3 regions of the Vibrio cholerae genome follow, and region 2 is predicted to be linked to each of the others. Evidence: predicted binding sites of a transcription regulator. Region 2 holds the regulator's gene; each other region holds the start of a gene.
What was found. The regulator MetJ, encoded in region 2, represses methionine synthesis genes. The targets are predictions, from matches to a motif close to TTAGACNTNTANANGTCTAA.

Region 1 (10,498 bases), 660 kb from region 2:
CATAAAAGACGTAGATAAGTAGGTTTTTTATCAGTTTAACACTCATAAATTGCCTTTGTCGTTGATGCTTTTGTTAGTTTTGGGCGAGAGCAAGGCAAAGCCTATAGAAGTGGTCTCAGCCAATCAAAGGTTAGGCTTGGTAGATCAAGTTTTGTTGGCAGCTTTGACAGCGATAGGTGGCTTCACCACGCAGCACTTTATTGTGGCGACGAATGGTGAGCGGGTATTCACGACACGCACAACGGTAATGGAAGGTTTTGCCCTGTACTGAAGCGACAGAAAAGGTGTGAGTGGTTTTTGGCTCAAGCTTAAAGACTTGGCTCATCACTTGTTGCCATTCGACGCCGTGTGGACGTACTCGGCCATAAAGCTGATACGTAATCAGATGGGCGATTTCGTGTGGGATCACTTGCTGGAGGAAGTCATCGACGTTTTCGGCAAACAGCACCGGATTAAGGCGGATTTCCCACAGCTGCAAATAGGCCTTACCGGCAGCGCGTCCACGTAAACGGTAATTGAGTTTGGGCAGTTTAAAGGGGCGCTGCAAAGCCTCGCTGGCGGTAGCGATACATTGTTTGATTTTCTGCTCAGCTTGGCAGTGCAGATCAAAACGAACCATTAGCGAATGTCTACCTCTAAAAACTCTGTCATCGAACTCATAAAAAAGGCCCTTTCATGAGAAAGGGCCTTGAACTGTATTGCAATCCTCGCCGTTTGTCAGCGATGAGTTGAAATAATGCTTACTTTAGACCTGCGAAGTCACGCAGTAGCGCGGCTTTGTCGGTGGCTTCCCAAGGGAACTCTTCACGGCCGAAGTGACCGTAAGCTGCCGTTTTCTTGTAGATAGGTTGCAGCAGGTTCAGCATCTCTTGCAGACCGTATGGACGCAGGTCGAAGAACTGGCGAACGGCTTCAATGATGATCTCTTGCGACACTTTCTCAGTACCGAAAGTTTCCACCATGATCGACGTTGGATCCGCGACACCGATAGCATAAGAGAGTTGGATTTCACAACGATCAGCCATACCCGCCGCAACGATGTTTTTCGCAACATAACGTGCTGCGTAAGCCGCTGAACGGTCAACCTTGGATGGATCCTTACCAGAGAATGCACCACCACCGTGACGCGCTGCGCCGCCGTAGGTATCAACGATGATCTTACGACCGGTCAGACCACAGTCACCCATTGGGCCACCAATCACAAAACGACCGGTTGGGTTGATGAAGTATTTGGTCTCTTTGCTCAACCATTCTGCTGGCAGAACTGGCTTGATGATCTCTTCCATCACCGCTTCACGCAGATCTGCGGTAGAGATTGAATCACTGTGTTGAGTCGACAGAACTACAGCATCAATACCTACGATCTTGCCTTGGTCATACTGGAAGGTCACCTGAGATTTCGCATCAGGACGCAGCCATGGCAGCGTGCCATTTTTACGAACTTCAGCTTGGCGCTGCATCAGACGATGCGCGTAGGTGATCGGTGCTGGCATCAGCACTTCAGTTTCGTTGGTTGCATAACCAAACATGATGCCTTGGTCGCCCGCTCCTTGCTCTTTAGGATCGGCTTTATCAACACCTTGGTTGATGTCTGGCGATTGCTTACCGATGGTGTTCAGTACCGCACAAGAGTTGGCATCAAAGCCCATGTCTGAGTGCACGTAACCAATTTCACGAACGGTTTGACGAGTAATCTCTTCGATATCAACCCAAGCGGAAGTCGTGATTTCACCGCCCACCATCACCATGCCAGTTTTTACGTAAGTTTCGCAAGCAACGCGAGCTTTAGGATCTTGCTCAAAAATCGCGTCCAACACTGCATCAGAGATCTGGTCTGCAATTTTATCTGGATGGCCTTCTGATACCGATTCTGAAGTAAACAAGTGCTTAATCGCCATGATAGCTCCAATATTTGTGGTTATTCGCTAACGTCTCAGTTCTTCCCGACCTATGGTTTGAGTCGCTTAGAGGTAATGACGTTATCGATCAATTTCGTACATTTTGTAGGCGTTTCTACATCTAGACGGCTATTCTAGTGTCGGGCGCTCAAATTACAAGCTCTTTTTCTATTTAGCGCATAACCAAACGTTTGCTTAAAAAAGTCAGCTTTGCCACTACAAAGCGAGAATGTGCTAAAAAGTGTGACAAAATCGGAGCAAAGCACCAGTAAATCGTTTGCAGCAGCAGGGGGGCTTTGCGACAATAGCCGCCACTGATTTTCCGCATCCATTCATTTCGCTTACTTCCCATTTAGGAGTCGACATGTCTTCTCGCAAACAACTTGCCAATGCTATCCGTGCCCTGAGCATGGACGGCGTTCAAAAAGCTAACTCTGGCCACCCGGGAGCCCCAATGGGCATGGCGGATATCGCCGAAGTGCTGTGGCGTTCACACTTAAACCACAACCCGCAAAACCCAAATTGGGCTGACCGCGACCGCTTTGTGCTGTCTAACGGCCACGGCTCTATGCTGATTTACTCGCTGCTGCACCTGAGCGGTTACGAGCTGTCGATTGACGATTTGAAAAACTTCCGTCAACTGCATTCCAAAACACCGGGTCACCCAGAATACGGTTACGCACCGGGCATCGAAACTACCACTGGCCCACTCGGCCAAGGCATCACCAATGCCGTAGGTATGGCGATTGCTGAAAAAGCTCTGGCGGCGCAGTTCAACAAACCGGGTCACGACATCGTTGACCACTTCACTTATGTGTTTATGGGTGATGGCTGTTTGATGGAAGGTATCTCGCACGAAGCGTGTTCACTAGCAGGCACACTTGGCCTTGGCAAACTGATTGCATTCTGGGATGACAACGGTATTTCTATCGACGGTCACGTAGAAGGCTGGTTCTCAGACGACACGCCAAAACGTTTTGAAGCGTACGGCTGGCATGTCATCCCTGCGGTTGATGGTCACGATGCAGATGCGATTAACGCTGCGATTGAAGCGGCGAAAGCAGAAACCTCTCGCCCAACGCTGATTTGTACCAAAACCATCATCGGTTTCGGCTCTCCAAACAAAGCGGGCTCACACGACTGTCACGGCGCGCCTCTGGGCAACGATGAAATCAAAGCTGCACGTGAATTCTTGGGTTGGGAACACGCTCCGTTTGAAATCCCAGCGGACATCTACGCAGCGTGGGATGCAAAACAAGCAGGCGCAAGCAAAGAAGCCGCTTGGAATGAGAAATTCGCCGCTTACGCGAAAGCTTACCCAGCCGAAGCTGCTGAATACAAACGCCGCGTAGCGGGCGAGCTGCCAGCGAATTGGGAAGCCGCAACCAGCGAGATTATCGCTAACCTGCAAGCTAACCCTGCCAACATCGCATCGCGTAAAGCATCACAAAATGCGCTGGAAGCGTTCGGCAAACTGCTGCCAGAATTTATGGGTGGTTCTGCTGACTTGGCGCCTTCTAACCTCACCATGTGGTCTGGCTCTAAGTCACTGACAGCAGAAGATGCGTCAGGCAACTACATCCACTACGGTGTGCGTGAGTTTGGTATGACGGCCATCATCAACGGTATCGCGCTGCACGGCGGTTTTGTCCCTTACGGTGCAACCTTCCTGATGTTTATGGAATACGCGCGTAACGCGATGCGTATGGCAGCACTGATGAAAGTGCAAAACATCCAAGTGTACACGCATGACTCTATCGGTCTGGGTGAAGATGGCCCAACTCACCAACCGGTTGAGCAAATCGCTTCTCTGCGTATGACACCAAACATGAGCACATGGCGTCCATGTGACCAAGTGGAATCAGCGATGGCATGGAAACTGGCCATCGAGCGTAAAGATGCGCCATCTGCGCTGATTTTCTCGCGTCAAAACCTCGCGCAGCAACCACGCAGTGCAGAGCAAGTCGCGAACATCGCTAAAGGTGGTTACATCCTGAAAGACTGTTCAGGTCAACCTGAGCTTATCCTGATTGCGACCGGCTCTGAAGTGGAACTCGCGGTTGCCGCTTACGAGCAACTGAGCGCCGAAGGCAAAGCGGTTCGCGTGGTCTCTATGCCATCGACCGATGCATTTGATAAGCAAGATGCCGCTTACCGTGAAGCAGTACTGCCAGCGGCAGTGACCAAACGTATCGCGATTGAAGCGGGCATTGCCGACTTCTGGTACAAGTACGTTGGCTTTGGTGGTCGCATCATCGGTATGACTAGCTTCGGTGAATCAGCACCAGCGGGTGAGCTGTTCAAACTGTTTGGCTTCACGACTGAAAATGTGGTGAAACAAGCCAAAGAACTGCTGGCGTAATTAAAAGCGATTTATTTCTTTGTTACGCAAAGAAAAATCGATGATAAAAAATCCCGCTGCGGCGGGATTTTTTATTGCCACTCATCGGGCCTTGCTTGGCGGAGCGCATCAATAAATAGGCGCAGCCGAAGTGGGTGACGACCGAGCGGATAGAAGCAGTTGATTTCTGTTGGCTGTGATTGCCATCCGTTGACGCAAGGAATGAGGCTGCCCGGATGCGCCGTTTCAAAACCATTGGCAAACCAAGTGGGAAGCAAACCAATACCACGACCTTTAGCAATCGCATCGGCTTGCATGGCAAGATTATCGCTTTGTAAACGACTCTCTAGTGCTGGCAGTGAATAACTGCCAAACTCTGGATGGTGCAGTTCAAGCTCCGCGCGCCGACAAGCAATAAAATCAATCCATGGGTGATGAATCAACTCACGAGGATGGGTCGGTTTATCTCGATGGGCCAAATATTTGGGAGAGGCGTAAGTGGCATAGCGCCAATAGCCTAAGCGTTCTTTGCGATAACCCATGGGGGCGGCGTGTTCAATCCAAATGATCAAATCGGGCTCAAACACCTCATCACTGTGTTGAAACTGGCTGAGTAGACGGATCTTCAATGTCGAATGCTGCTGCATAAACTCATCCAGTACTTGGCTGAGCCAGCCGCGGATCAAATTGGGGTGTACCACCAGCGTGAGTTCGCCAGTCACTTGATTGTTCAATTCTTGCAACGCTTCCTGACTTTTATTGGCCAGTTCAAGTAGCTGCTCCGAGTAAACCGCAAACACTTCTCCCGCTTTGGTGAGCGTTAAGCGGTTGCCTTGACGCATCAACAAGCTTTGTCCCAAGTCCTCTTCAAGTTGCGCCAAACGGCGACTCAGGGTGGATTTAGGTTGTTCAAGCGCTTTGGCAGCGGCAGTCAGGCTCTTATGTTGGCAAAGCGCATGGAAAGCTTTTACGGCGCTGAGATCTTGCATAGGTATTTGACCCTTAAAGAATAATTACCACAGACGTTCCATATTTGGACCGAACTATTCCATGTGTCGATCTATCTCCAGTACAGAATATATGAATAATCCGCTTCTGAAATTAAGAATAATTATCATTTAAAGGAGTGGTAAATGTCCAGATTCAATCCATCCCCCGTCAGTTTATCTGTGACACTAGGCTTAATGTTTTCGGCTAGCGCTTTTGCTCAAGACGCGACGAAAACGGATGAAACCATGGTGGTCACTGCGGCGGGATACGCGCAAGTGATTCAAAATGCGCCAGCCAGTATCAGTGTGATTTCAAGAGAAGATCTGGAATCTCGCTATTACCGTGATGTGACCGATGCGCTAAAAAGCGTACCGGGTGTGACAGTCACCGGAGGGGGCGATACTACCGACATCAGCATTCGTGGTATGGGTTCAAACTATACCCTTATCTTGGTGGATGGTAAGCGCCAAACCTCACGCCAGACCCGCCCAAACAGCGATGGCCCGGGCATTGAGCAAGGTTGGTTACCGCCACTGCAAGCGATTGAACGTATCGAGGTGATCCGTGGCCCAATGTCTACGCTGTACGGCTCGGATGCGATTGGCGGCGTGATCAACATCATCACTCGTAAAGATCAGCAGCAGTGGTCAGGCAATGTGCAGCTATCGACCGTGGTGCAAGAAAATCGCGCCTCAGGCGATGAACAAAGCGCTAATTTCTTCGTAACAGGACCTTTAAGTGATGCTCTATCGCTGCAAGTCTACGGGCAAACCACGCAACGCGATGAAGACGAAATTGAGCATGGTTACGGCGATAAATCACTGCGCAGCTTAACCTCAAAGCTCAACTACCAGCTTAATCCAGATCATCAATTGCAACTGGAAGCCGGTGTATCAGCCCAAGATCGCGAAAATAACGTGGGCAAGTCGGCGCAATCCAGCGGATGTCGCGGTACATGCAGCAATACCGATAACCAGTATCGTCGCAACCATGTTGCCGTTTCTCACCAAGGGGATTGGCAGGATGTTGGGCAGTCTGATACTTATCTGCAATATGAAGAGAACACCAATAAATCTCGTGAGATGAACATTGATAATACGGTGTTCAAATCCACGTTAGTGGCTCCTATTGGTGAGCATATGTTGAGCTTTGGTGTGGAAGGTAAACACGAAAGTTTAGAGGATAAAACCTCCAACAAAATTTCGTCTCGCACGCATATCTCGAACACTCAATGGGCGGGATTCATTGAAGATGAATGGGCGTTTGCAGAGCAATTCCGCCTGACCTTTGGTGGCCGTCTGGATCATGATAAAAACTACGGCAGCCACTTCAGCCCACGTGTGTATGGCGTATGGAATCTCGATCCTCTATGGACAGTAAAAGGCGGTGTTTCTACTGGCTTCCGTGCACCGCAGTTACGTGAAGTGACGCCGGATTGGGGACAAGTGAGTAAGGGCGGTAATATTTATGGCAACCCAGATCTCAAACCTGAAACATCGGTGAACAAAGAACTGAGTTTGATGTATAGCACAGGCTCAGGTCTGGCGGCATCGTTGACCGCTTTCCATAATGATTTTAAAGATAAAATCACTCGCGTCGCTTGTCCGACCAATATTTGTACCGATGGAGCAAACCAATGGGGTGCAGCTCCTACTTATCGTGTGAATATTGATGAAGCGGAAACCTATGGTGCAGAAGCTACGTTAAGTCTGCCGATTACCGAAAGCGTTGAGTTATCGTCTAGCTACACGTACACCCATTCGGAGCAAAAATCAGGGAATTTTGCTGGCCGTCCGCTACTGCAGTTACCTAAACATCTGTTCAATGCCAACTTGAGCTGGCAAACCACAGATCGCCTCAATAGTTGGGCTAACCTCAACTATCGTGGCAAGGAGATGCAGCCGGAAGGTGGGGCGTCGAACGATGATTTCATCGCGCCAAGCTACACCTTTATCGATACTGGCGTGACTTACGCACTCACCGATACTGCAACGATTAAAGCTGCGGTGTACAACCTGTTTGATCAAGAGGTGAATTACGCGGAGTATGGCTATGTAGAAGATGGCCGCCGCTACTGGTTGGGCTTAGACATCGCCTTCTAATTGTTAGAGGTTCAGAGGATTGGCGGCAGCGCCAATCCTCTGTTTGTTTTGCGATCGGCGGTGGAATCATTTATTGCACAGGATCGCCGTGCCAAAGCTTAGAGTATCGGTTACTATTGCCAACCAATCTGAGAGCGATAGGCGAGATACGATGCTGAGGGTAGCAATTAACGGCTTTGGGCGCATTGGGCGTAACGTATTACGTGCAGTGTATGAAAGTGGTAAACGTGACCGCATTCAAGTGGTTGCGGTGAACGAGCTTGCCAAGCCAGATGCGATGGCACACCTCCTGCAGTACGATACTAGCCACGGTCGCTTTGGCAAAAAAATCAGCCATGATCAGCAGCATATCTATGTTCACCATCAAAATGGTGAGTATGACTCAATCCGCATTCTGCATCTTTCGGAAATTCCGCTCTTACCTTGGCGTGATTTAGGCGTGGATTTAGTCCTCGACTGTACAGGTGTGTATGGTTGCCAAGAGGATGGTCAGCAACATATTGATGCGGGCGCGAAGTTAGTTTTATTTTCCCATCCTGGTGCTAGCGATCTCGACAACACCATCATCTATGGCGTGAATCATGAGACGCTCACTGCTGAGCATAAAATCGTCTCTAACGGCTCTTGTACCACCAACTGCATTGTGCCCATCATCAAGGTATTGGATGACGCATTCGGCATTGATTCTGGCACCATCACCACCATCCATTCCTCGATGAACGATCAACAAGTAATTGATGCGTATCATAATGACTTACGACGCACACGAGCGGCCAGTCAATCGATCATTCCCGTTGATACTAAGTTGCATAAAGGTATTGAAAGAATATTTCCGAAATTTTCTAACAAATTTGAAGCGATTTCGGTGCGTGTACCGACAGTAAATGTGACCGCGATGGATTTAAGTGTCACAATTAAATCAAATGTGAAAGTTAATGACGTAAATCAAACCATTGTGAACGCATCTCAGTGTACATTACGTGGCATTGTTGACTATACTGAAGCGCCTTTGGTTTCCATCGATTTTAACCACGATCCGCACAGCGCGATTGTGGATGGGACACAAACGAGAGTCAGTAACGGGCAGTTAGTAAAAATGCTCGTTTGGTGTGATAACGAATGGGGCTTTGCCAACCGGATGTTAGATACCGCATTGGCAATGCAGGCCACGCAGTAGCGGTTAAGCATGCACTTCAAATCAGGTTTGAACATTGAAACCAGAAGGACGCATCCCCATATCGGTAAACAGCTAAGATTTTACCGACTCGGCAGGGTCGCCGAGTTGCAGAATTTTCATTTCTTTAAATAGTTTGAGAGGACAAATCATGTCTGTAATCAAGATGATTGACCTGGATCTTGCAGGTAAACGCGTATTTATCCGTGCTGACCTGAACGTACCAGTAAAAGACGGCAAAGTGACTTCTGATGCACGTATCCTTGCATCACTACCTACCATTAAGCACTGCTTGGAAGCGGGCGCGAAAGTAATGGTCACTTCTCACCTAGGTCGTCCAACGGAAGGTGAGTACGCTGAAGAGTTCTCTCTACTGCCTGTGGTTAACTACCTGAACGATGCTCTCGATTGCGAAGTTCGCCTAGTGAAAGATTACCTAGACGGCATTGAACTGAACGCAGGTGAACTGGTTGTTCTGGAAAACGTTCGCTTCAACAAAGGCGAAAAGAAAAACGAAGAAGCGCTGTCTAAGAAATACGCGGCACTGTGTGACGTATTCGTGATGGATGCGTTTGGTACTGCGCACCGTGCTCAAGCTTCTACTCACGGTGTTGGTATGTTTGCTCCTATCGCTTGTGCAGGCCCTCTACTGGCTGACGAACTTGAAGCGCTAGGCAAAGCGATGGACAAACCAGCTCGCCCAATGGTAGCTATCGTTGGTGGTTCAAAAGTATCAACTAAGCTGACTGTACTTGAGTCACTGTCAAAAATTGCTGACCAACTGGTGGTTGGCGGTGGTATTGCGAACACCTTCATCGCTGCAGCGGGTCACAACGTAGGTAAATCTCTGTATGAAGCTGACCTTGTTGAAACAGCGAAAAAACTGATGGAAGAGTGCGCGATTCCTGTGGCGACTGACGTAGCTTGTGCCAAAGCTTTCGATGAGAACGCAGAAGCCGAAATCAAACACGTTTCTGAAGTTCAAGATGACGACATGATTTTCGACTTGGGTCCAAACTCAACGGCTGAACTGGCTGAGATCCTGAAAAACGCGAAAACTATCCTGTGGAACGGCCCAGTAGGCGTATTCGAATTCAAGAACTTTGAAGCGGGTACTCGTGGTATCGCAGAAGCGATCGCACAATCAGAAGGCTTCTCTGTTGCAGGTGGCGGTGACACGCTAGCGGCGATCGACAAGTTTGGCATCAAAGCCGATGTTTCTTACATCTCTACTGGTGGCGGCGCGTTCCTTGAGTTCGTTGAAGGCAAAAAACTGCCTGCAGTAGAAATGCTGGAAGCACGCGCTAAAGCGTAATAATCGAATGAGAGCGGGGGGAAGACTCCCGCTTTCTTGTTTGCTGCAAGGCGAGCATTTGTTTGGTAGAATGCCGCGATTGGTGAGCAAACGTTTGCAAGAATTGAAACTTACCGTTTTTATTTTTTAAAACGACAGAAAATAGGATTCCATCCATGTCTAAGATCTTTGATTTTGTAAAACCTGGTGTTATCTCTGGTGATGACGTACAGAAAGTTTTTGAAGTAGCAAAACAAAATGGCTTTGCACTTCCAGCAGTAAACTGTGTAGGTACTGACTCTGTAAACGGCGTTCTAGAAGCAGCAGCAAAAGTGAAAGCGCCTGTTATCGTGCAGTTCTCTAACGGCGGCGCAGCATTCTTTGCTGGTAAAGGTCTGAAACTTGAAGGTCAACAAGCACAAATTCTGGGCGCGATCGCGGGTGCGAAATATGTTCACACTGTAGCGGAAGCTTACGGCGTTCCAGTGATTCTGCACACTGACCACGCAGCGAAAAACCTACTACCTTGGATCGACGGTCTGCTAGACGCGGGTGAAAAACACTTCGCAGAAACCGGCAAACCACTGTTCTCTTCACACATGATTGACCTGTCTGAAGAGTCTCTGGAAGAGAACATCGAGATCTCTGCAAAATACCTAGAGCGCATGGCGAAAATGAACATGACTCTGGAGATCGAAC
Region 2 (10,498 bases):
TTTTGGCTTAGTACTGTTTCAGCGCTATGTGGTCAGAAAAACCGGCAGCCAAGCGATTGCCGCAGACTCGCTCCATTATCAATCCGATCTGCTGATGAACGCGGCCATCATGGTTGCGTTGGGATTAAGTTGGTGGGGATTGGGTCAAGCGGATGCCATTTTTGCGATCGGTATCGGTCTCTATATCTTATTCAGCGCCTTTAAAATGGTGCATGATGCGGTGCAGACGCTGCTTGACCGTAAATTACCCGATGAAGAGTTGGAACAAATTCATGCGATCTGCCTCAGTGTGGCTGGCGTGATTGGTATGCATCAACTGCGTACGCGTATGTCCGGCCCGGTGCGCTTCATTCAGCTCCATTTGGAATTAGATGACAACATTTCGTTGCTGGAAGCACATCAGATCTCGGATCGGGTGGAAGATAAATTGCGTGAACATTTTGTGGGGGCTGATGTTTTGATCCATCAAGACCCGCATTCCGTGGTGCTTGAGGCCGAGCAGCAACAAAAATCGCTCCAGTGAGGCGACAAAAGGCGTCAGTTTGACTATCTTTTCCCCAAGTTAACAAAAAAACGCCAACCCTGACATGAATCAACACAGGGTGAGCACAAAACTGTAATACTCTTACATAAGTAGAAAACTTACAGAATTTAGTGCAAATAACAGTAGTATTCCTAATCGGGAAAGGTAACATTACGCACAGTTTTTGAATTTTTCTGTCTGGTTCCTTACAAGCCAGACGGCGTAGAAATTGATATTCGATTCGCAAAGTTCGAGGGTGAGCATGATTAAAAAAATCGGTGTTTTGACGAGTGGTGGCGATGCCCCAGGTATGAATGCAGCTATTCGCGGCGTGGTGCGTACAGCACTTGGCGCAGGTTTAGAAGTGTTTGGTATTTACGACGGCTACCAAGGTCTGTACGAAGATCGTATTAAGCAGCTAGACCGTTCAAGCGTGTCTGACGTGATCAACCGTGGCGGTACTTTTTTAGGCTCTGCACGCTTCCCACAATTTCGTGAAGTTGAAGTGCGCGAAAAAGCGATTGAAAACCTGAAAAAGCACGGCATTGAAGCGCTGGTTGTGATTGGTGGTGACGGCTCTTACATGGGCGCCAAAAAACTGACCGAAATGGGTTTCCCTTGTATCGGTCTGCCAGGCACGATTGATAACGATATCGCGGGCACCGACTACACCATCGGTTATTTGACTGCCCTGAACACCGTTATTGAAGCGATTGACCGTCTGCGCGATACCTCTTCTTCACACCAACGTATCTCTATCGTAGAGATCATGGGTCGTCACTGTGGTGACTTGACGCTGACCTCTGCGATTGCGGGTGGCTGTGAATACATCATCACCCCGGAAACGGGTCTGAATATGGAACAGCTGATTTCCAATATCAAAGATGGTATTGCGAAAGGCAAAAAGCACGCGATCATTGCGCTGACTGAGCTGATGATGGATGCCAACAAACTGGCCAAAGAGATTGAATCGGCGACAGGCCGTGAAACTCGCGCAACTGTATTAGGCCACATTCAACGTGGTGGTAAACCTACCGCATTTGACCGTGTACTGGCATCACGCATGGGTAACTACGCAGTGCATCTATTGATGGAAGGTCACGGTGGTCGTTGTGTGGGTATCCAGAAAGAGCAACTGGTTCACCACGACATCATTGATGCGATTGAAAACATGAAGCGTCCAGTACGCACTGACCTGTACAAAGTCGCTGAAGAGCTGTTCTAAGCTCGCAGCACTTTGTATTCAGAGACAAAAAGACCGCCAAGGCGGTCTTTTTTATACGGGTTTGTTTATATGCGGATTAGAGAATGATGTCGCGCACTTGTTGGTCTTTACGCTCCAGATAGTGAATTGAGCGAATACGACGAATGGTGCGACAGCGGCCGCGGATCAGCAGTGTTTCTGTTGTCGCGATATTGCCTTTGCGACTGATGCCATCAAGCAAATCACCTTTGGTGATGCCGGTGGCCGCGAAAATCACGTTATCGCTGCGTGCCATGTCTTCCATTTTCAGCACTTTACCGGCTTCTACGCCCATTTGTTGACAGCGTTCGAGCTCTTTTGCCCCCCAAATGCGATTATCTTCGCTATCGCCTTTGACTTGATGACGCGGCAGTAAACGGCCTTGCATGTCGCCATCCAGCGCGCGGATCACCGCCGCAGAGACTACGCCTTCTGGTGCCCCACCAATGCAGTACATCATGTCCACTTCACTATCGGGCATACAGGTCAGAATCGATGCGGCGACATCGCCATCCGGCACCGCAAAAACACGTACGCCCATCTCTTGCATTTGCGCAATCACTTGGTCGTGGCGCGGTTTGGCAAGCGTGATCACCACCAAATCGGTTAAGGGTTTGCCGAGTGCTTTTGCGACATGGTTTAGGTTATCTTTCAGCGGCAAATTGAGGTCGATGCAGCCTTTTGCACCGGGGCCAACCACCAACTTTTCCATGTACATATCGGGCGCTTTCAGGAAACTGCCTTTTTCACCGGCTGCAAGCACGGCTAAGGCATTGGATTGTCCCATGGCGGTCATGCGAGTACCTTCGATAGGGTCGACCGCAATATCAACCGCATCGCCCCCCAGACCGACTTGCTCGCCAATGTACAGCATAGGCGCTTCATCAATTTCGCCTTCACCAATCACAATTTCACCGCTGATCTCCGTTTGGTTGAGCAGGATGCGCATCACTTCTACCGCAGCGCCATCGGCGGCATTTTTATCGCCACGTCCTAACCATTTATAGCCTGCGAGTGCGGCACCTTCGGTGACGCGGGAAAAAGCCATTGCTAAATCGCGTTTCATGTTTGCTTTGCTCCAAACCCAAGAGAGAAATTTTGCGCGGCATTCTACCACACTCCCAAGTAAACGTTTGCCTTTTGCGGCGATTCGCCTTTGCCTTTGATCAAAAACGCGCAAGAAAAGTCGAGGTTTGCTCGAAAATGCCAGCTCGGATCGGGCTTAGCGGCTCGTTAAGTTAAGCTTGGGTCAAATTGCGCGGTTTTTTTAACCGAATAGCGAAAAAGATCGAACTTAGGGCGTGTTTCTGTGCACAGGGCTGAGTAGAATGAACTCAATCAGTGAAGTCCACTTCACCTTAACCGAATCAACAAGGGTAAAACGTCATGTCTTTTGAAGTATTAGAAAAACTGGAAGCGAAAATTCAAACTGCAGTCGACACCATTGCACTGCTGCAAATGGAAGTTGAAGAGCTCAAAGAAGAAAAGCAACAGCTGCAAAATGAAGCGCAAGAGCTGCGTGAAGCGCGTGAAGCACTTGAGCAACGTGCACAGCAAGTTCAGCAAGAGCATGCGGCATGGCAAGAGCGCATTCGTAGCCTGCTGGGCAAAATGGAAGACGTGGAATAATTTTCCTCATGCAAACGCCGACAGTGATGTCGGCGTTTTTGATCTAGGCTCGAAGTTTTCACTTAAGCTTGTGGGCGAACGCCCAAGGTGTGGCATAACGCGTAGGTCATTTCGGCACGGTTTAGGGTGTAGAAGTGGAAATCCTTCACCCCTTCACGGCACAGCACGCGCACCATATCAATGGCTTGGCTTGCACCTACCAACTGGCGAGTCACCGGATCGTCTTCTAATCCTTCAAACTGCTTCACCATCCAATTCGGAACTTTGACGTTGTTTTGCGCAGCGAAGCGCGACGCTTGTTTAAAGTTAGAAACCGGCAGAATGCCAGGCACGATTTCTACGTCAATCCCAGCCGCTACGCAGCGATCGCGAAAGCGTAGGTAGCTTTCTACATCAAAGAAAAACTGCGTGATGGCACGATTCGCACCCGCATCGACTTTGCGTTTTAAATTGAGCAGATCCGCTTGCGCACTTTTCGCTTCAGGGTGCACTTCAGGGAAGGCGGCCACGGAAATATCAAAATCGTGGCGTGATTTGAGCAGCGTCACTAGATCGGAAGCGTACATCTCTGGCTTACCACCGCCAGCCGGGATATCACCACGTAGCGCCACAATATTCTGGATGCCGTTATGCCAGTAGTCATCGGCGATCTGGATCAGTTCATCACGAGTGGCATCGATACAAGTCAGGTGTGGCGCGGCAATTAAACCGGTTTGATCTTTGATCGCTTTAATGATCGAGTGAGTACGGTCACGCTCACCAGAGTTTGCGCCATAAGTGACCGAAACAAATTTCGGTTGGAGTGTTTTCAGACGGTGTACCGAGCCCCAAAGCGTTTCTTCCATTTGTGGTGAGCTGGGTGGAAAAAACTCAAACGAAACATTGATGTCGGAAAGCTCCGCAATGTTTTGGTTCAATGCATCGATATGGCTAGCGTGTGTATATCCCATCTTGTACTCCCTGTGACCAAGTGTCACTGCCTGAATCTGAATTGACGTTTAGACGTCTATATGGCTGTAGAATGTCGTGAATGCGCTTTGATGTCAACCTCGCCATTATGAAGATTACTCATGTTGATCGTGAAGTCGATTCACGCTCGAAAATGTCATTCAGCGCTATGTATGGTTCTTGGTGAGAGAGATAGAGCATGATGCTTTCTATACCCAAAAGTATAGAGGATGGGAGGGAAAGCTCGCCATTTCGACGAGCTTTGTTTTAAGGGGCAGAACAAGAGACTTAGAGTAGGCTCGCGAGCAGATTCAAATCCGACTGAATCGCGCCAGCGGTTACTTCACGTCCAGCGCCGGGACCTCGGATCACCAATGGATTATCGCGATACCATTTGCTCTCGATGGCAAAGATGTTGTCACACGGCAGTAAGTTAGCCAGCGGATGATCTTGCTCAAGCGCTTCAACGCCCACGCTGGCTTTGCCATTTTTCTCTAGCCTTGCGACGTAGCGCAGCACCTTGCCTTGCTTCTGCGCACGGGCGAGGCGTTCGGCTAGCTGCTCGTTGAGCAGTTTGCTGTTGTCGAGAAAATCATCCAGTGATACAGAGCGCAGCTCGGCAGGTACCAATGATTCCACTTTGACATTCTGCGGCTCGATCTCAAGGCCAGATTCACGCGCCAAGATCACCAATTTACGCATAACATCAGAACCATCCAGATCACTACGCGGATCGGGCTCTGTTAAACCTTGCTGCCACGCTAAATCCACCAGTTCACTGAATGGCAAGCTGCCGTCGTATTGTTGGAACAGCCATGAGAGCGTGCCGGAGAAAATGCCCGAAAGTGCCATGATGTCATCGCCGCTTTCACGTAGGTCACGCACTGTGTGGTTAATTGGTAAGCCCGCGCCTACCGTGGCGTTATACAGCCAGTGGCGGCCAATTTTGTGAAAGGCATCTTTAACTTGATAGTAATAATTCCCCGCAGCAGAGCCAGCCACTTTGTTGGCGGAAATCAGGTGCAAACCGTGTTCGGCAATGTCGAGATACTGCTCAGCTAACTCTTCGCTGGCGGTGACATCAATCACGACTGCTTCATCGTAACCTTCTAATGCGCCGAGTTTTTTCAGCCAGCTTTGCTCTTGATTGGGCAGTGCTTCATCTTGGAAATGCGTGGCCACTTGGTTTGGATTAATGCCTTGCTCATTAAACCAGTAGGTTTGGCTATCGACTACCGCAACCAACTCAAAATTCATGCCGTGGCGTTGTTCCAATTTCTCTTTTTGTTCAGCAAACAGTTTGAGCCAACTTGAACCAATATTGCCTTTGCCACACAGCGCAATCGCAACGCGTTTTTGAGCTTGGAAGAGCTGTTTGTGAATGGCGTTAACCAATGAATGAATCGGCGTTTGGCGAAGTATGGCAACCAAACTGAGGCTTGATTCTGACGCGCTGATAAACTCGACTGGTAAAGCATTCAGCTGTTGGTAGAAGCCATAACAGTGGTTCGGGTTTTTGGTGACGCCCGCACCGACCGCAGCAATCAGGTCATAGCCTTCTTTGAGTTTGATTTCCGCCTCGAACGCAGCATCTTGCAGCACCGCAAATGCGCCAGGCGCAATTTCTGCTGTGTAAGCTAAACGCAAACGGTATTGGTCAGGTTGTGCTTCGTAAGTCAGCGGTTGCAGTTGTACGCGCAGCAAATGTTGTAACACATCTTCTTGCAAGCGCTGGAAATCATGGTGATGAGCAAAGCTCAGCTCAATCAGCAGCACATCATCGAGTGAAGTAATGATTTTCGCGCCGCGACCAGAAGCCAGTACCCGCTCAATGCGAGTAGAACCCGATTCCGGTTGGTGGCTGCAACGTAAGTGAAGCTCCATGGTGCTTTGTGCCACAGGTTGTAGTGTGCGGCTGTGCATAACTGGCGCAGCTAAGCGTGCCAGCTCATTGGCTTCATCGAGTCTTAGCAGTGGCAGCAAACAGGCATCGCTGACAATGCGTGGATCAGCACTGTACACGCCAGCCACATCACTCCAAATGGTCACGCGTGAGACTTCAGCCAGTGCGCCAATCACGGTCGCAGAATAATCGGAACCGTTACGACCGAGTAGGACAGTATCGCCCTGTTCGTTTTGCGCCATAAAACCGGTGATCACCACACGGCGCTGGTTATGTTGTGCCAACACGGCTTTCAGTAGCGGGTAAGAGCGCGCGCGATCCACTTCCGGCTGTGTGCCCGCTTCGGCACGTAAAAATGTTCGCGCATCTTGTGCGACCGCTGGTAAATCTTGCTGGTTCAGTAATGCGGCGAGCAGGCGTGCCGACCATTGCTCGCCATGTCCTAAAACCCAAGCGTATTGTGCGTGACTAAGAGGAGCCGTGAGCTCGCCTAACACGCTGATCTCTTGTTGCAGTTGGCTAAGTAGTGGTTCGGCTGCTTCGTTGCTGAGTAGCTTAGTAATCAATTCAGACTGATATTGGCGCAGCGCATGTAAGGTTTCATGGGCAACGCGACCATCTTTACTGAGTGCTTCGACAAAACTGATCAAACGGTTAGTGGTTTTGCCAGCCGCAGAAACCACCACCAGATCATCACTTTTGGAATAACTTTTAAGAATTTTCGCGACACGCTGATAACACTCAGGGTCAGCAAGGCTACTACCACCAAATTTATGCAATTGACGGGGATGGGTCATTCACAAATCTCCTTAATTCGCGGCAAGAGTGTGCAAAAAGGCTTGGTCAAGATCGGCAATCAGATCAGAGGCATCTTCAAGACCGACGGAAAGACGCAGCAACTGCTGGGAAATTCCCGCTTCAGCTAAGGCTTCTTCGCCCATTGCACGATGAGTCATAGACGCGGGATGGCAGATAAGACTTTCTACCCCACCAAGTGACTCTGCCAGTGAAAACAGCGCCAACTTACCCACAAAGAATTTCAACTGCTCAAAACTGCCGGCAAACTCGAAACTGAGCATAGCGCCAAAGCCAGATTGCTGTTTTTTGGCAATCTCATGACCCGGATGGTCGAGCAGACTTGGATGATAAATTTTGCCAACCAAAGATTGAGTCTGTAGATAAGCCAAAATCTGTTGCGCACTCTCTTCATGCACGCGCATCCGCGCGCCCAGCGTGCGAATACCACGTAAGGTCATGTAGCTATCAAATGGAGTACCAGTTGAACCTAAACAGTTGCCCCACCAAGCCAACTCTTCTGCATGTTGCTTGTGTTTACAGATCAACACGCCGCCAATCACATCCGAGTGACCATTAATGTATTTGGTGGTGGAGTGCAGCACAAAATCCGCGCCCAAGGTGAGAGGCTTTTGGAATACCGGGGTTAAGAAGGTGTTATCGACCGCTACCAAAGTGCCTTGCGTTTTCGCTAACTGGCAAAGATGAGCAATATCCACCACACGCACTAAAGGGTTGGAGGGGGTTTCAATCAGCAGCAGTTTGGGCTTGCGGGCTAAAGCTTGGGTGAGTGCGGCTGCGTTGGATTGATCCACAAACTGCACTTTGAAATCGCCTTTTTTAGCGCGAGTGTTGAGCAAGCGATAAGTGCCGCCATAGCAGTCATGCGGCGCGACAATCAGATCGTCAGGGCCTAACAAGGCTGTGACCCACAAATTGATGGCCGAAGTGCCACAGTTGGTCACTACGGCACCTTCTCCACATTCAAGCTCATATAAGGTTTGTTCTAATAGGCCTCGGTTTGGGTTGCCTGAGCGGGTGTAATCGTATTTAGGTACTTCGCCAAATGCGGGAAAACCATAGTTGGTCGAAAGATAAATAGGGGGCACAACGGCATGGTATTGAGTGTCCGATTCAATCCCGGTACGAACCGCAATAGTGGCTGGCTTGCGTGTGGTCATGGAGTTTCCTTGCTGGCTATTCTGTCCTAGAGGGCTTCATCATATACCTTTCCTGCTTTAAGCTGCAGTGTCGGTTGTCGCATCGCAACTTTCCCTAACTGGGGGATGAGGTTTATTCGTTGCCCATAAATTACTCGACACTTTACTGATGTTAAATAAAGACGTCAACACTTCTAGACGTCTATATGTCTTTGCTTATGGCGGTAAATCCCGCTAAAATTAGGGCCTTTGAAATTTCGATTCGAACCACAATAACGAAGGTGCGCAATGGCAGACTGGAATGGCGAATACATCAGCCCCTATGCAGAGCATGGGAAAAAGAGCGAGTTGGTAAAAAAAATCACGGTATCCATTCCGCTGAAAGTTCTCAAAGTGCTAACGGATGAGAGAACACGCCGTCAAGTCAATAACTTACGTCACGCAACCAACAGTGAATTGCTGTGCGAAGCCTTCTTGCATGCTTATACCGGCCAGCCGCTGCCGACGGACGAAGACCTACGTAAAGATCGCCCTGATGATATTCCTGCCGAAGCCAAACGTTTGATGACCGAAATGGGGATTGAGTTCGAATCTTACGATGAGTAACGATTGGCGTGAGTGATACGGGTTCATTGAACAAATCCTGCTTATAAAAAAGCCCCTCATATAACTGAGGGGCTTTTTTATCGACTTTTTATCCAAATAAACAAGCAGATTAAGCCTGCATGTAGTTTTCTGGCATTGGGATACGAGCAACACCCGATTCCACTGCCGCTTCCGCGACGGCGCGTGCTACGCGTGGCAATAGGCGTGGGTCCATCGGTTTTGGAATGATGTAATCAATACCGAAACTGAGCTTATCCACTCCAGCAGCTGCCAGCACTTCGGCTGGCACAGGCTCTTTCGCCAGTTGGCGAATCGCCTCTACCGCAGCCAGTTTCATCTGGTCATTGATTTCACTCGCGCGCACATCGAGTGCTCCACGGAAAATGAACGGGAAACAGAGCACGTTGTTAACTTGGTTTGGATAGTCGCTGCGGCCTGTCCCCATGATCATGTCGTTACGCACTTGATGAGCAATTTCTGGCTTGATTTCAGGATCTGGGTTGGAACAGGCAAACACCACAGGCTTGTCGGCCATCAGCTTAAGGGCATCCGCTGGCAGCAAGTTAGGGCCAGAAACGCCTAAGAACAGATCCGCTCCCGCAATCACATCTTCCAACGTACGCTTGTCGGTGTTGTTGGCAAACAGCGCTTTGTATTCATTGAGATCATCACGGCGAGTGTGGATCACGCCTTTGCGATCCAGCATGTAGATTTTCTCACGCATTGCCCCGCATTTGATCAGTAGCTCCATACACGCCACCGCTGCGGCACCCGCACCAAGGCAGACGATAATACAGTCTTTCAGTTGTTTACCTTGCAGCTCAAGGGCGTTAAGCATGCCAGCCGCGGTGACAATCGCAGTACCGTGTTGGTCATCGTGGAATACAGGGACATCACAACGCTCAATCAGGCGGCGCTCAATTTCAAAGCAGTCTGGGGCTTTGATATCTTCTAAGTTGATGCCGCCGAAAGTATCAGCAATGTTAGCGACAGTATCGATAAATTCGTCGATCGTGCGGTGTTTTACTTCAATATCAATCGAATCCAATCCTGCGAAGCGTTTAAACAGCAGTGCCTTACCTTCCATGACAGGCTTAGAGGCCATCGGGCCTAAATTTCCCAATCCTAAAATTGCGGTGCCGTTAGAGATCACGGCCACCGTGTTGCCTTTCGCGGTGTACTTATACACATTGTCAACGTTTTGCGCGATTTCACGCACTGGCTCAGCTACACCTGGGCTATAAGCCAGAGCGAGATCGGCAGCAGAATCGGCTGGCTTGGTCAGTGCAATACCAATTTTGCCCGCGGTTGGGTAAGCATGGTAATCCAGAGCGCGTTGGCGAAATTGTTCTTCAGGTGTTGGGTTGAGGCGATTGTCATCGGACATAGGGCTGTTCTCTTATTGTTATTTATGGGGGAGGTCGCAAATTTTAAAGTAACTATTGCAAACTGCCTAGGTTAGACACTGAGCAAAGCGTACAAAAAAAGCGAAGATCTTGCTGATAAGACCAGTGAAAATGTGAATCACGGAGAAGAAATAGCCAGAATGTGCCAATTCAAAGGGTTGTATATGCAGATAAGTGAGTGTCCAATTCATCCTCGCTGGAAGTGAGATGAGATAGCGGTGGCGGGGTTTAAGCTATGAAAAAAGGACGCCGAAGCGTCCTTTTTCAAAATCTAGCGTAAAGCAG
Region 3 (10,498 bases), 1.1 Mb from region 2:
TTTTCATGCTGCAAGGGCTTGGTTTTTTGAGCTGGTTTTATGATGTACTGCGCTGGCCTATGTTTGGTCACTTTTCCACTTTGCTGTTTGCTCAATCGATTACCGTGGTGGCATGCGTGATCATGGGGGCATTTTTCTACTTCCTCACGCTCGATCCCGCTCGCGCGATGAGCTTTGCTGGCGCTTTCACTGCGCCCAGTTTTGCCTTTATGGGGATCACCTTTCCGGCAAGCGATATGAACACGCTTGCTCAAGCGTGGCGCAATTTATTACCGATCAGCCACTACATTGAAGTGCAAGTGAACCAAGTGAGCTATGGGCTTGAGGCCTTAAGTTCTTTACAACCTATGGTCAATATGTGGGGCTATCTTCTGCCGCTTGGTTTGGCGCTACTTCTGATCCGCAAACATTTAGCGCGGGAAATGGGAGCTGCCGTATGACCCTATTTGAGCTATTTAAAGCAGAATTAAAAGCACTCTTCACCAACCCTGTTGTCGTGCTGACCGTTTTTGGTGGTGTGGTGTTTTATTCTTTCCTCTACCCGCTTCCTTACGCCAAGCAGATCCCCCGTGAACAGACCATTTCTGTGGTCAATCTCGATCAAAGTCAGGCCAGTTTTCAACTGGAGCGGATGGTGGATGCCACGCCGCAAGTCAAAATTGTTCAGCGTGATCACACCATTGCCGATGCCAAACAAGCTTTCTTAGACAAGAAAGTGGCTGGCATACTGGTTATCCCTGAGCATTTCTACAAAGACTTATTGTTAGGGAAAAGCCCAACGCTCGCTTATGCGGGTGATGCTTCCTATTTTCTGGTTTACGGTACGATTGTTGAAGGTTTAGCTCAAGCGGGCGGCACACTCGCAGCACAAACCAAAGTCAGTCGTTTGGTCATCGAAGGTGAACCGATGGCGTTTGCCGCGCAGCATTTCTCGCCAACTAGTGCCAACCTGAAACCCACTTTTAACCCACGTATGGGCTATGTCGATTACGTCGTACCCGCCGTTTTTGTATTGATCCTGCAGCAAACGCTGATCATGGCGGCTGGATTGATGGTTGGGACACAAAAGCAAGGTCACGGCTATTGGAGCCGAGTCGCTCCTGCCAAACTGTTGTTAGTGCGTAGTTTTGTGCTGGTTGCAGTCTACTACTTGCTGAGTCTTTATTATTTCGGTGCCAGTTTTGATTTGCACGGCGTAAATACGTTAGCAAAGCCAAGTGATCTCATCAGTTTGCTCTTGCCGTTTTTATTAGCCTGTAATTTTGTCGGTATTGCGTTAGGTGCAGTGACTCCGAGACGCGAACTGGTCACTTTGGTGGTGTTAATTAGCTCCATGCCACTGATTTTTACCGCTGGATTTATTTGGCCGTTGGAAATGATCCCCGCGCCTTTAGTCTGGCTTGCGCAGTGCTTCCCAAGCACGCCGGCAATCCAAGGCTTTCTGGGTTTAAACCAAATGGCGGCCAGTTGGTCAACCATAGCACCAAAATGGACACTCCTTTGGGCACAGGCTTTGGTATGGGGCGGTTTGGCGTTTTATCTTTTACGCCGAGATCTTCAGCGTACCGCTAAACACCCACAATAATGTCTACTCTTGCCACTGTTGACGCATGCGTTCGACAGTGGCTTCATCCACCCCATGCACGTTTTGATAACGCTCTCGACACACCAGAATCGTCAGCTTAGCTCGATATTGTCGGGCAAGTTTTCGGTATACCGCCATCTCCCAATGCCGAACAAAAGTATTCGATACCACCACGTCTTTGCCTTGTTGCAGCCAGTATTCCGTCTGTTGTTGGCACCATTCATGGGCTTGCGCCAAGTATTCGGGGCGAAAATGGTACTCACCTTGTGGATTAACAAAATACATGTCTGCTTCCAGATGTACAGCAGACAAGGTCTTCGCCAAGGTTGATTTCCCCGAACCTGGCAAACCGCGAATAAGGGTTAAATGAGGTCGCATACTTGATTCACAGTAGTCAATTGTGCCGAGAGATACTAACTTAGATTGAGGTTCGTTGCATTTTGCTATCGACAATAATTTTCGGTTGAGTTATAAGTCTGGATGTTTAGACGTCCAAATTAATGCTTAGGGAGAAAGCTGTGCCGATTAGAATCCCCGACCAATTACCGGCGAGTGATGTGCTACGTAACGAAAACATCTTCGTTATGTCCGAATCGCGTGCTTCGACGCAGGAAATACGCCCACTCAAGGTGCTATTGTTAAACTTAATGCCTAAAAAAATTGAGACGGAAACTCAGTTTTTACGCCTCTTGTCCAACTCCCCTTTGCAGGTCGATATCGAGCTACTGCGCATCGATGACAGGCCAAGCAAAAATACTCCAGAAGAGCATCTCAACACCTTCTATCGCCAATTTGAGCTGGTCAAAAATCGCAACTTCGATGGGTTAATCATCACGGGCGCGCCACTGGGCTTAGTACAATTTGAGGATGTCGCCTATTGGCAGCATCTACAAAACATCATGGCTTGGGCTAAAGCGCATGTGACCTCCACTCTTTACATCTGTTGGGCGGCGCAAGCTGGGCTGAAGCTGCTGTACAATTTGCCCAAACGTACGCGTGAAGAGAAACTGTCCGGTGTCTATTACCACGACATCCACAAGCCGTTTCACCCTCTACTGCGTGGGTTTGATGATCGCTTTCTCGCTCCGCACTCTCGCTACGCAGATTTTGATGCGGAATTTTTGGCTGAGCATACTGATCTCGATATTCTGGCAACGTCCGATGTGGCGGGCGTTTATCTCGCAGCGACCAAAGATAAGCGTAACGTGTTTGTGACTGGCCACCCTGAGTACGATGCTTACACCCTACATGGTGAATATGTGCGTGATCTGGGCGAAGGGCTTAATCCTGCGATCCCCGTCAATTACTACCCCAATGACAACCCAGATAACAAACCTTGTGCCAGTTGGCGTAGCCACGGGCACTTGCTGTTTGCCAACTGGCTTAACTACTGCGTTTATCAACAAACACCGTATGATTTGGAAAAATTCAGCGAAGCCAATTTTACCAAAGACGAATAATCCTTTCGGCCGCCATGTGCGGCCTTTTATCCCTTTACTCGCCTTTCCGCCTTTAACTTCTGCCTGATATCCCATCCACTTGGCGTTGCAGCTTCAAGCCAGAAGGGGGATACATAAATAGATTTGCCAACTGACTCGCAGACTTAACCCTCACCGCTCGGCCTCCCAATTGAATTGCCTATCATTGGTGCGTTAACGGGAGGGATGTATGAAAAATGTGTTTGGTTTAGGGCTCATCATCGCCTTAGCAGGTTGCGTCACCGTCACTGAAACGGCGGGTAACGCAACGCAAAGTGACCCAACTGAGATGGCAGAGGCGCGCATTGCCCTTGGTTTAGGCTATTTAGAAAATGGCAGCATGATCAAAGCACGGGAAAATTTAGAAAAAGCACTACAGCATGCGCCGGATTATTACCGCTCACAACTTTCAATGGCGCACTATTATGAGGCTGTTGGTGAGAATGATTCTGCGCGGAAAATGTACCGTACGGCACTAAGCGAGCACCCGAAAAACGGTAATGTGCTGAATAACTTCGGTACCTTTTTGTGTAAGCAAGGTGAGTATGACACGGCTGATCAATACTTTCGCCGAGCGGTCGAGCAACCTTATTACTACTTAATTTCAGCCAGTTACGAGAACGCCGGATTGTGTGCTCTCAAAGCAGGGAAAACGGATAACGCTCGTGAATACTTCAAACGTGCTATCGATCACGATCCAAATCGTCTTCTGTCCATTTTACAGCTGACTAAAATGGAGATCGAAGCCGGCGACTACACACCCGCTCGCTTACGTTTAATGGACTTGAATCAGCGTTATGGCTATCAAAAAGCCTCACTCAAACTACTGATTGAATTAGAAAAACGCGCTGGAAATTCAGCGTTAGAGCAAAAATATCAAACCCTATTAAATTCACTCTCTTAAGCTTTATTTGATATTGGTCGGACGACCACCGCCCTGACGATCTCGATAATGAGTGCGCCGCAATCGGCGCACTTTTTGTGCGCGCTGAATTTTTAAGTATTCGCGATAAATAATGCGAATAAAGAAAACCAACCCAATCAAGAGCAATAACGCAAAAATACTCATAAAAGGAACACACAGCCAATGAGGCTGGCAGGGTGCGTAGAGTGGAACGTCTTCAATTCTCATCTTGCCCCTCCTGGATTTTTATTTAGGAGCGATTGGCTTTTTACTTTTCATGTTCAGTAACTTGTTTAAAGCTTAACATTTTGCCTGCCACCACAGCTTGCGCTGCTCTGCATTTTGAAAACTCCAAGCAATAAAGCGACTTATCTTCTGCCCTTGTGCCATCTCTATTACATGTATCGACTGAGCCCCGAGTTTTTCCAGCTGTTTTTTCATGCCACGAACGTTATCACCTTTAGAAATCAAAGTGCTAAACCAAAGCACTTGCTGCGCGAACTGCTGGCTTTCTACCGCCATTTTACCAATGAAAGCCGCTTCTCCTCCTGGACACCATAACTCGGCTTTCTGACCACCAAAATTTAACCTTGAGTGGCTTAACGTTGGCGTTGCTAAGCGGCCTTTCTTGCGCTGATTTGCCTGTAAGTTGGTCAACTTTCGCTGGGTTCCTTGCTGAGCGTCAGCTAAGGATGCATGAAAAGGCGGGTTGCAAGTCGTCAGCGTATAAAGCTCATTCGCCCCAATAATGCCGTTAAAAATATGTTGGCTGTTCTTTTGCAGGCGAAATTCAATATGGCCTTGCAGCTTCGAGTTGCTTTGAACAATCAAACTCGCTTGTTGTATTGAGACAGGATCGACATCACTGCCAACCCATGACCATCCGTATTCCGTCACTCCAACAATCGGATAGATACAATTTGCGCCCACGCCAATATCCAGTGCTGTGACTTGCGAAGGGTTTAATTTTGGATTCTCCTTAAGCAGCAGATCGGCCACGCGATGAATGTAATCCGCACGACCCGGAATGGGCGGGCATAAGAAGCCCTCTGGAATATCCCAATAGGTGACACCGTAATGCAGAGCCAAAAGCGCTTTATTGAGTAACTTGACCGCGATCGGATCGGCAAAATTAATCGTCCATTGCCCTTTAGGGTTTTTCATCACATGGAATTGCAACTCTGGCACGACCTTAATCAGTGCCGGAAAATCATACTGCCCGCGATGACGATTGCGTGGATGCAACCCAGATTTAACGGCAGCGACTTCTTCACCTTGTGCTTTGTGGGTTGGCGGCTTCTTAGTTTGCTGCTTTTTCACAACTGGCTTATTGGCTTTCGGTTTTCGATTTGTTTTTTGCCCATGTTTTGGCTTAAGTGGAGTGTTCATGCTTTGCCTGCCTTGAGCTCTAGCACCATCATGTATAGCCGTGCATCCAGTTCAAGCTGATGATAATTCGGTTCCATATGGCAACAGAGCTGATAAAACGCTTTGTTGTGTTCTTTCTCTTTTAAATGCGCCAGTTCATGCACTACTAACATGCGCAGTAACGGTTCAGGTGCTTGTTTAAACACATTGGCAATACGTATTTCATTTTTCGCTTTCAGTTTATTGCCATGCACCCGAGAAACGTAACTGTGTAACCCCAGCGCATTATTAATTAGATGAATTTTTCCGTCATACACCACTTTACTGAGCGGAGCCGTTTTCTTCATATATTGGTTTTTTAAAGCCATGGTGAAGTCAAACAGCGCTTTTTCACTCTGGATATCGTGCCGCTCAGGATAACGCTGCTCAAACCAAGGTATCAGCTTGTCGTTTGCGATCAGTTGAGCAACTTGTTCAACAATGTGTTGGGGATATCCCTGAATGTACTTCAGTGCAGGGTGCATACTCATTTCGCGTGCTCAGTTCGGGTTACAAAAAAGGTCGGCAAGTTTACTCAATTTCCACTCAAGAATCACTTACACCAATAAGTATGAGCGCTTCAAGTAGGAAGGGGATATTTGCATCTCCAGCCGACTCTCGATACACTTTGCGCCCTTTTGATACATGAGAGATTCCAATGAAACGCGTGGTTTTGTACATAAAAGATAAATGCCCACATTGCAAAGACGCCCAGCGTTATCTGGACTCAAAAGGCATTAAGTACCGCTTATGCAACGCAAAAATGGAACGCGGCCGCAAAGAGCTTGATGCTCTCGGCGCTCGCAGTGTACCAGTACTAAAAATTGGTGATCGTTTGATGATCGGCTGGAACCACACCAATTTTGAACGTATCTACAGCAGTAAAGATTAATAGCAGCAAAGATGAATGCTCTTCTTGGCGCTAAACGTACTTTTTCACAAACTCGATAAAAGTACGATCGGCATTGGACAGATAACCTTCTTTACGCCAAGCCAATGCAAGATCAAGCCACACCGGCGGTTCAAACGGAATCGCCTTCACTTCCGGTTCATTGCTGGTCACCAACTCCAACAGCGCGGTAATCGCATATTCATGTTTCACTATGCTTAAAATCATAGGTAACAAATTGGTTTCAAAAGAAAAATCTGCAGTAAACTTATGTTCTCGGCACACTTTATCGATAAAGTCTCGGTGAAAATAACCGGGTTTAAACATCACCAGTTCATGCTCAAAAAACTCGGCAAAAGTAAGATGACGACGTTCAGCTAACTCATGATTTTTGCCAACCACAGCAACCATTTGCGAAGAGAGCAGCGGATCCGCTGCCAAATCGTCCGGCAGATCGTGATTCAAAATCACCCCAATATCCAACTCGCCTGAGAGCAGCATTTTTCGGATCGATTGAGTACCCGCTTCAATCACCGTCATTTTCAGATTCGGAAAGTGGCTTTTAAACGCCATAATGATTTGCGGGAAAAAGTAAGAGCCCATCATGCTTGGCGTGCCAAGGCGCACTTCACCTTTCACGACGCCGTTGAGCTCATCAACCGCCAATTGCGCGTCACTGACTTGCTGCAAAATGCGCTTGGCATGCTCAAGCAACACTTCACCTTCATGAGTTAGCGTGACTTTTCTTTCATCTCTTTTGAATAAGGTAACACCCAGCTGCTGCTCAAATTTCTTAATCGAAATGCTCAGTGCAGGCTGCGCAATATGCAGTTGCTGCGCGGCTAAGGTAAAACTTTCCCATTCTGCCACGGTCACAAAGTGACGCAGTTGTCGAACTTCCATCATATATCCTGTATATCGCAACCATATTTTTAATATATTTCATTAATCGAGATGCCACTGCTATCGTGATCACATCACCGCCTTTTTGCATCTTGGATCCGCTGTATGATTGAACTGCATTCTCCTCAATATTTAAAAGTGACCTTTGCCCTCGCCTTCGGCTCATTTTTAGTTTTCTGCAATCTTTATCTTTTCCAACCTATGCTGCCTTATTTGGCGAATCACTTTGCGGTTTCGGAAACCCAAATTAACTGGTTGTTTGCAGCGTCAACCTTAGCCTTATCACTTTGCCTCGTGCCTTGGGCAGTCACTTCGGAAGCCGTTGGGCGACGCTTAGTGATGCTGACTGGCTTATTTGCTATGCCTGTGATTGGCTTAGCCATGCTTTATACTGAGCAATTTTGGTTTTTAGTGCTCACCCGCGCTTTAATGGGCGTGGCTTTAGCGGCTTTTGCTTCGGTTGCGGTGGCGTACATGGTGGAAGAGCTTTCTCCGCAAGCGTTTGGTAAGGCGATTGGTGGCTATATTGCGGCAAACTCATTGGGCGGTATTACCGGCCGCATTGCTGGAGGGTTACTCACCGATGCCCTTGGTTGGCAACATGCAGTCGTTGCAATGGCCGTTTTTACTCTGCTCGGCGCACTTTTGGTCGCGTATTTGCTGCCCGTTCAACAGCATTTCAAACCACAGCGTGGGCTGTTTTTCCATCACAATCGTGCGTTGGTCAAACATCTGCAAAACCGCACACTCTGGCTCGCTATGTTGATTGGCGGAGTTAACTTCGCGCTGTTTGTTAACCTCTATTCCGTCATGGGATTTCGTTTAGTCGCCGAACCCTATTCACTGCCCATCGGTATTGCTTCACTGATTTTCGTCTGTTATTTGGCTGGAACACTGAGCTCAAAGCTCACCGCCAACTGGAACCGGCGTTTCTCAGCGATTCCCGGCATGATGCTTGGCGCACTCATCAGTATGGCGGGCATGTTGATTGCGTTGATTGAAGCGATACCCGCCATGCTGGCCGGTTTGATTTTGATTAGCTTCGGCGCCTTTTTCACCCACACTTTGGCTTACGCTTGGGTTAGTCAAAAAGCCACACAAGCCAAAGCCACCGCGACTGCACTTTACTTGGTTCACTACTACATCGGCGGTAGTTTAGGTGGTTTTTACCTGCTGTACTGTTGGCAACACGGTGGTTGGGAAATGGTCACACTCGGCGGATTGGGACTTTACTTCATCTTGTTTATCCTTGGTTGGCGCTTAAGCCGACAAAAGAAACAAACGCCACAGGGTAGTCAGGCTTTGGCCAGCCCTTCGGCCTAAGTTGTGCTATGCTCAGCGCCACATGATACAAGTAAAACGAAGAATCTGAGCTCAACATGTCAACAGAAACCATTATTCAAGAAGTCGATCACTGGCTTAATCAGGTCGTGATCGGCTTAAACTTATGCCCATTTGCCGCAAAACCGCAGCGTAATCAGCAAATTAAAATCTATGTCAGTGAAGCCCGTGATGAAGAAGCGCTGCTGCAAGATATTTACGATCAGTTGCTTGAACTTGATACTAAAGAGCCGCAAGAGCTTGAAACCACTCTCGTCGTTGTACCAAACCTGCTGCACGATTTTGTTGATTACAATTTTTACATCGACTGGGTGGAAGCGTTAATTCGCCAACAAGACTGGGAAGGTGTTTTTCAAGTCGCGACGTTTCATCCTGATTACTGCTTTGCAGGCACAGATCCAGAGGATGATGAGAACCTCACCAACCGCTCACCCTACCCAATCTTTCACCTGATCCGCGAAGAGAGCATGGAAAAAGTGCTAAAACACTACCCAAATCCAGAAGCCATCCCAGAGACCAATATCGCAAGAGTCAGCAGCCTTTCTGCACAAGAAAGAAAACAGCTTTTCCCTTATCTGTTTCGCTAAACACATCAGCGTATTGATCTCCACAATCGTGCAAGCTAATACTAAGTAGACTTCATTCTCTCCAGAGACAAAAATCCCGCCAGTCGGCGCAATGCCGATCAGTTAAGCAAAAAATGATCGGTTGAACGATCCTGAGAGGATGTCAAAATCCGAGTGTTTCTACGCACTCGGATTTTTTTATGTTCTTAAGACAAGCCCTCGACCGAATACATCAATTCTCTGCTGACCAACTCAATGGTCTATCCGATCTTCTTTGCCCTGAACTCATTAATCAATGTCTTGAGGACACAGGCGTCGCGACGCTTCGTAAGCGTAGGCTCCCCATGGAATTGATGGTATGGAGCATTGTGGGTATGTCACTTTATCGGCATCTATCGATGAGTAAAGTTGTCTCTCAGCTAGATATATTACTTCCGGGTAAGAAACCCTTTGTTGCGCCGAGTGCGATTATCCATGCCCGTAAGAAGTTGGGGCATGAGCCAGTAGAAGCGGTGTTCAACCAAACTCAGCAATTGTGGCATGACAAAACCCCACATCCTGACTGGTACGGGCTCACGTTACATGCTGTTGATGGCGTGGTCTGGCGAACACCAGATACGGCCGACAACGATAAGGCTTTTAGCCGAACAGGTAATCAAACCACGACGTCAGACTATCCTCAAGTTCCCATGGTCTGCCACATGGAATTAACGAGCCATCTGCTCAACAGTGCCGCCTTTGACTCCGTCTCCGTCAGTGAGGTTGACCTCACTGCTCAGCTTATCGACAAAGCCCCAGATAATAGCCTTACCCCGTTTGACAAAGGCTTTTATGCCTTAGGACTTCTCCATCGTTGGCAAAGCCAAGGTAAGGAAAGGCACTGGCTAATTCCCCTGCGTAAAGGGGCGCAATATAAGACATTGAGAAAACTGGGACGCGGTCAGGAGCTGATTGAACTCTCGCTGACTGCTCAAGCGAAAAAGAAATGGGCAGATGCGCCGGATACACTGGAAGCCAGACTCATTACCACCAAGGTAAAAGGGAAAGAGGTCCAACTGCTGACTTCAATGACCGACCCCAAGCGGTACATAGGGGCAGATATTGCAGAGCTCTACAGTCATCGTTGGGAAATCGAATTAGGTTATCGAGAGATGAAGCAGTACATGCTTCAAAATAGCCTAACGCTAAGAAGTAAAACGCCGGCGTTAGTCAAACAGGAGCTTTGGGGGATGCTGCTCGCCTACAACCTGCTGCGTTTTATGATGTGTCAGATGGCGTATTCATTGGACACGGTAATGCCATACCAAATAGGCTTTAAGCAGGCATCGATATTTTTGGTTAGTCAGTTGCAGATGCTCCCGGCTGTCGCACCTGGAAGATATCCAGAAGTGCTCCGATATATCCTCGACATGGCAGAGAGCTTTG

Region 1: metK (methionine adenosyltransferase) is a predicted target of MetJ. The motif match lies at 2,012-2,031, and genes of this name have one in related genera.
Region 3: metA (homoserine O-acetyltransferase MetA) is a predicted target of MetJ. The motif match lies at 2,054-2,073, and genes of this name have one in related genera.

What each region holds. Positions count from the first base shown of each region.
Region 1 is NZ_CP043554.1:2,467,043-2,477,540, reverse strand. It holds gene xds (extracellular deoxyribonuclease Dns) at 1-3, opposite strand, end outside; gene F0316_RS11490 (SprT family zinc-dependent metalloprotease) at 131-619, opposite strand; gene metK (methionine adenosyltransferase) at 741-1,898, opposite strand; gene tkt (transketolase) at 2,263-4,260, shown strand; gene F0316_RS11475 (LysR family transcriptional regulator) at 4,332-5,228, opposite strand; gene F0316_RS11470 (ligand-gated channel protein) at 5,373-7,331, shown strand; gene epd (erythrose-4-phosphate dehydrogenase) at 7,483-8,508, shown strand; gene F0316_RS11460 (phosphoglycerate kinase) at 8,657-9,820, shown strand; gene fbaA (class II fructose-bisphosphate aldolase) at 9,976-10,498, shown strand, end outside.
Region 2 is NZ_CP043554.1:177,655-188,152, forward strand. It holds gene fieF (CDF family cation-efflux transporter FieF) at 1-523, shown strand, start outside; gene pfkA (6-phosphofructokinase) at 786-1,748, shown strand; gene glpX (class II fructose-bisphosphatase) at 1,825-2,832, opposite strand; gene zapB (cell division protein ZapB) at 3,153-3,395, shown strand; gene metF (methylenetetrahydrofolate reductase) at 3,458-4,345, opposite strand; gene F0316_RS00900 (bifunctional aspartate kinase/homoserine dehydrogenase II) at 4,632-7,043, opposite strand; gene F0316_RS00905 (O-succinylhomoserine (thiol)-lyase) at 7,056-8,222, opposite strand; gene metJ (met regulon transcriptional regulator MetJ) at 8,490-8,807, shown strand; gene F0316_RS00915 (malic enzyme-like NAD(P)-binding protein) at 8,917-10,194, opposite strand.
Region 3 is NZ_CP043554.1:1,318,512-1,329,009, reverse strand. It holds gene F0316_RS06300 (ABC transporter permease) at 1-440, shown strand, start outside; gene F0316_RS06295 (ABC transporter permease) at 437-1,585, shown strand; gene F0316_RS06290 (ATP-binding protein) at 1,589-1,963, opposite strand; gene metA (homoserine O-acetyltransferase MetA) at 2,104-3,045, shown strand; gene pilW (type IV pilus biogenesis/stability protein PilW) at 3,254-3,967, shown strand; gene F0316_RS06275 (hypothetical protein) at 3,971-4,195, opposite strand; gene rlmF (23S rRNA (adenine(1618)-N(6))-methyltransferase RlmF) at 4,268-5,356, opposite strand; gene F0316_RS06265 (M48 metallopeptidase family protein) at 5,353-5,859, opposite strand; gene F0316_RS06260 (glutaredoxin family protein) at 6,033-6,266, shown strand; gene F0316_RS06255 (LysR family transcriptional regulator) at 6,297-7,166, opposite strand; gene F0316_RS06250 (MFS transporter) at 7,272-8,489, shown strand; gene F0316_RS06245 (DUF1415 domain-containing protein) at 8,546-9,094, shown strand; gene F0316_RS06240 (IS4 family transposase) at 9,274-10,498, shown strand, end outside.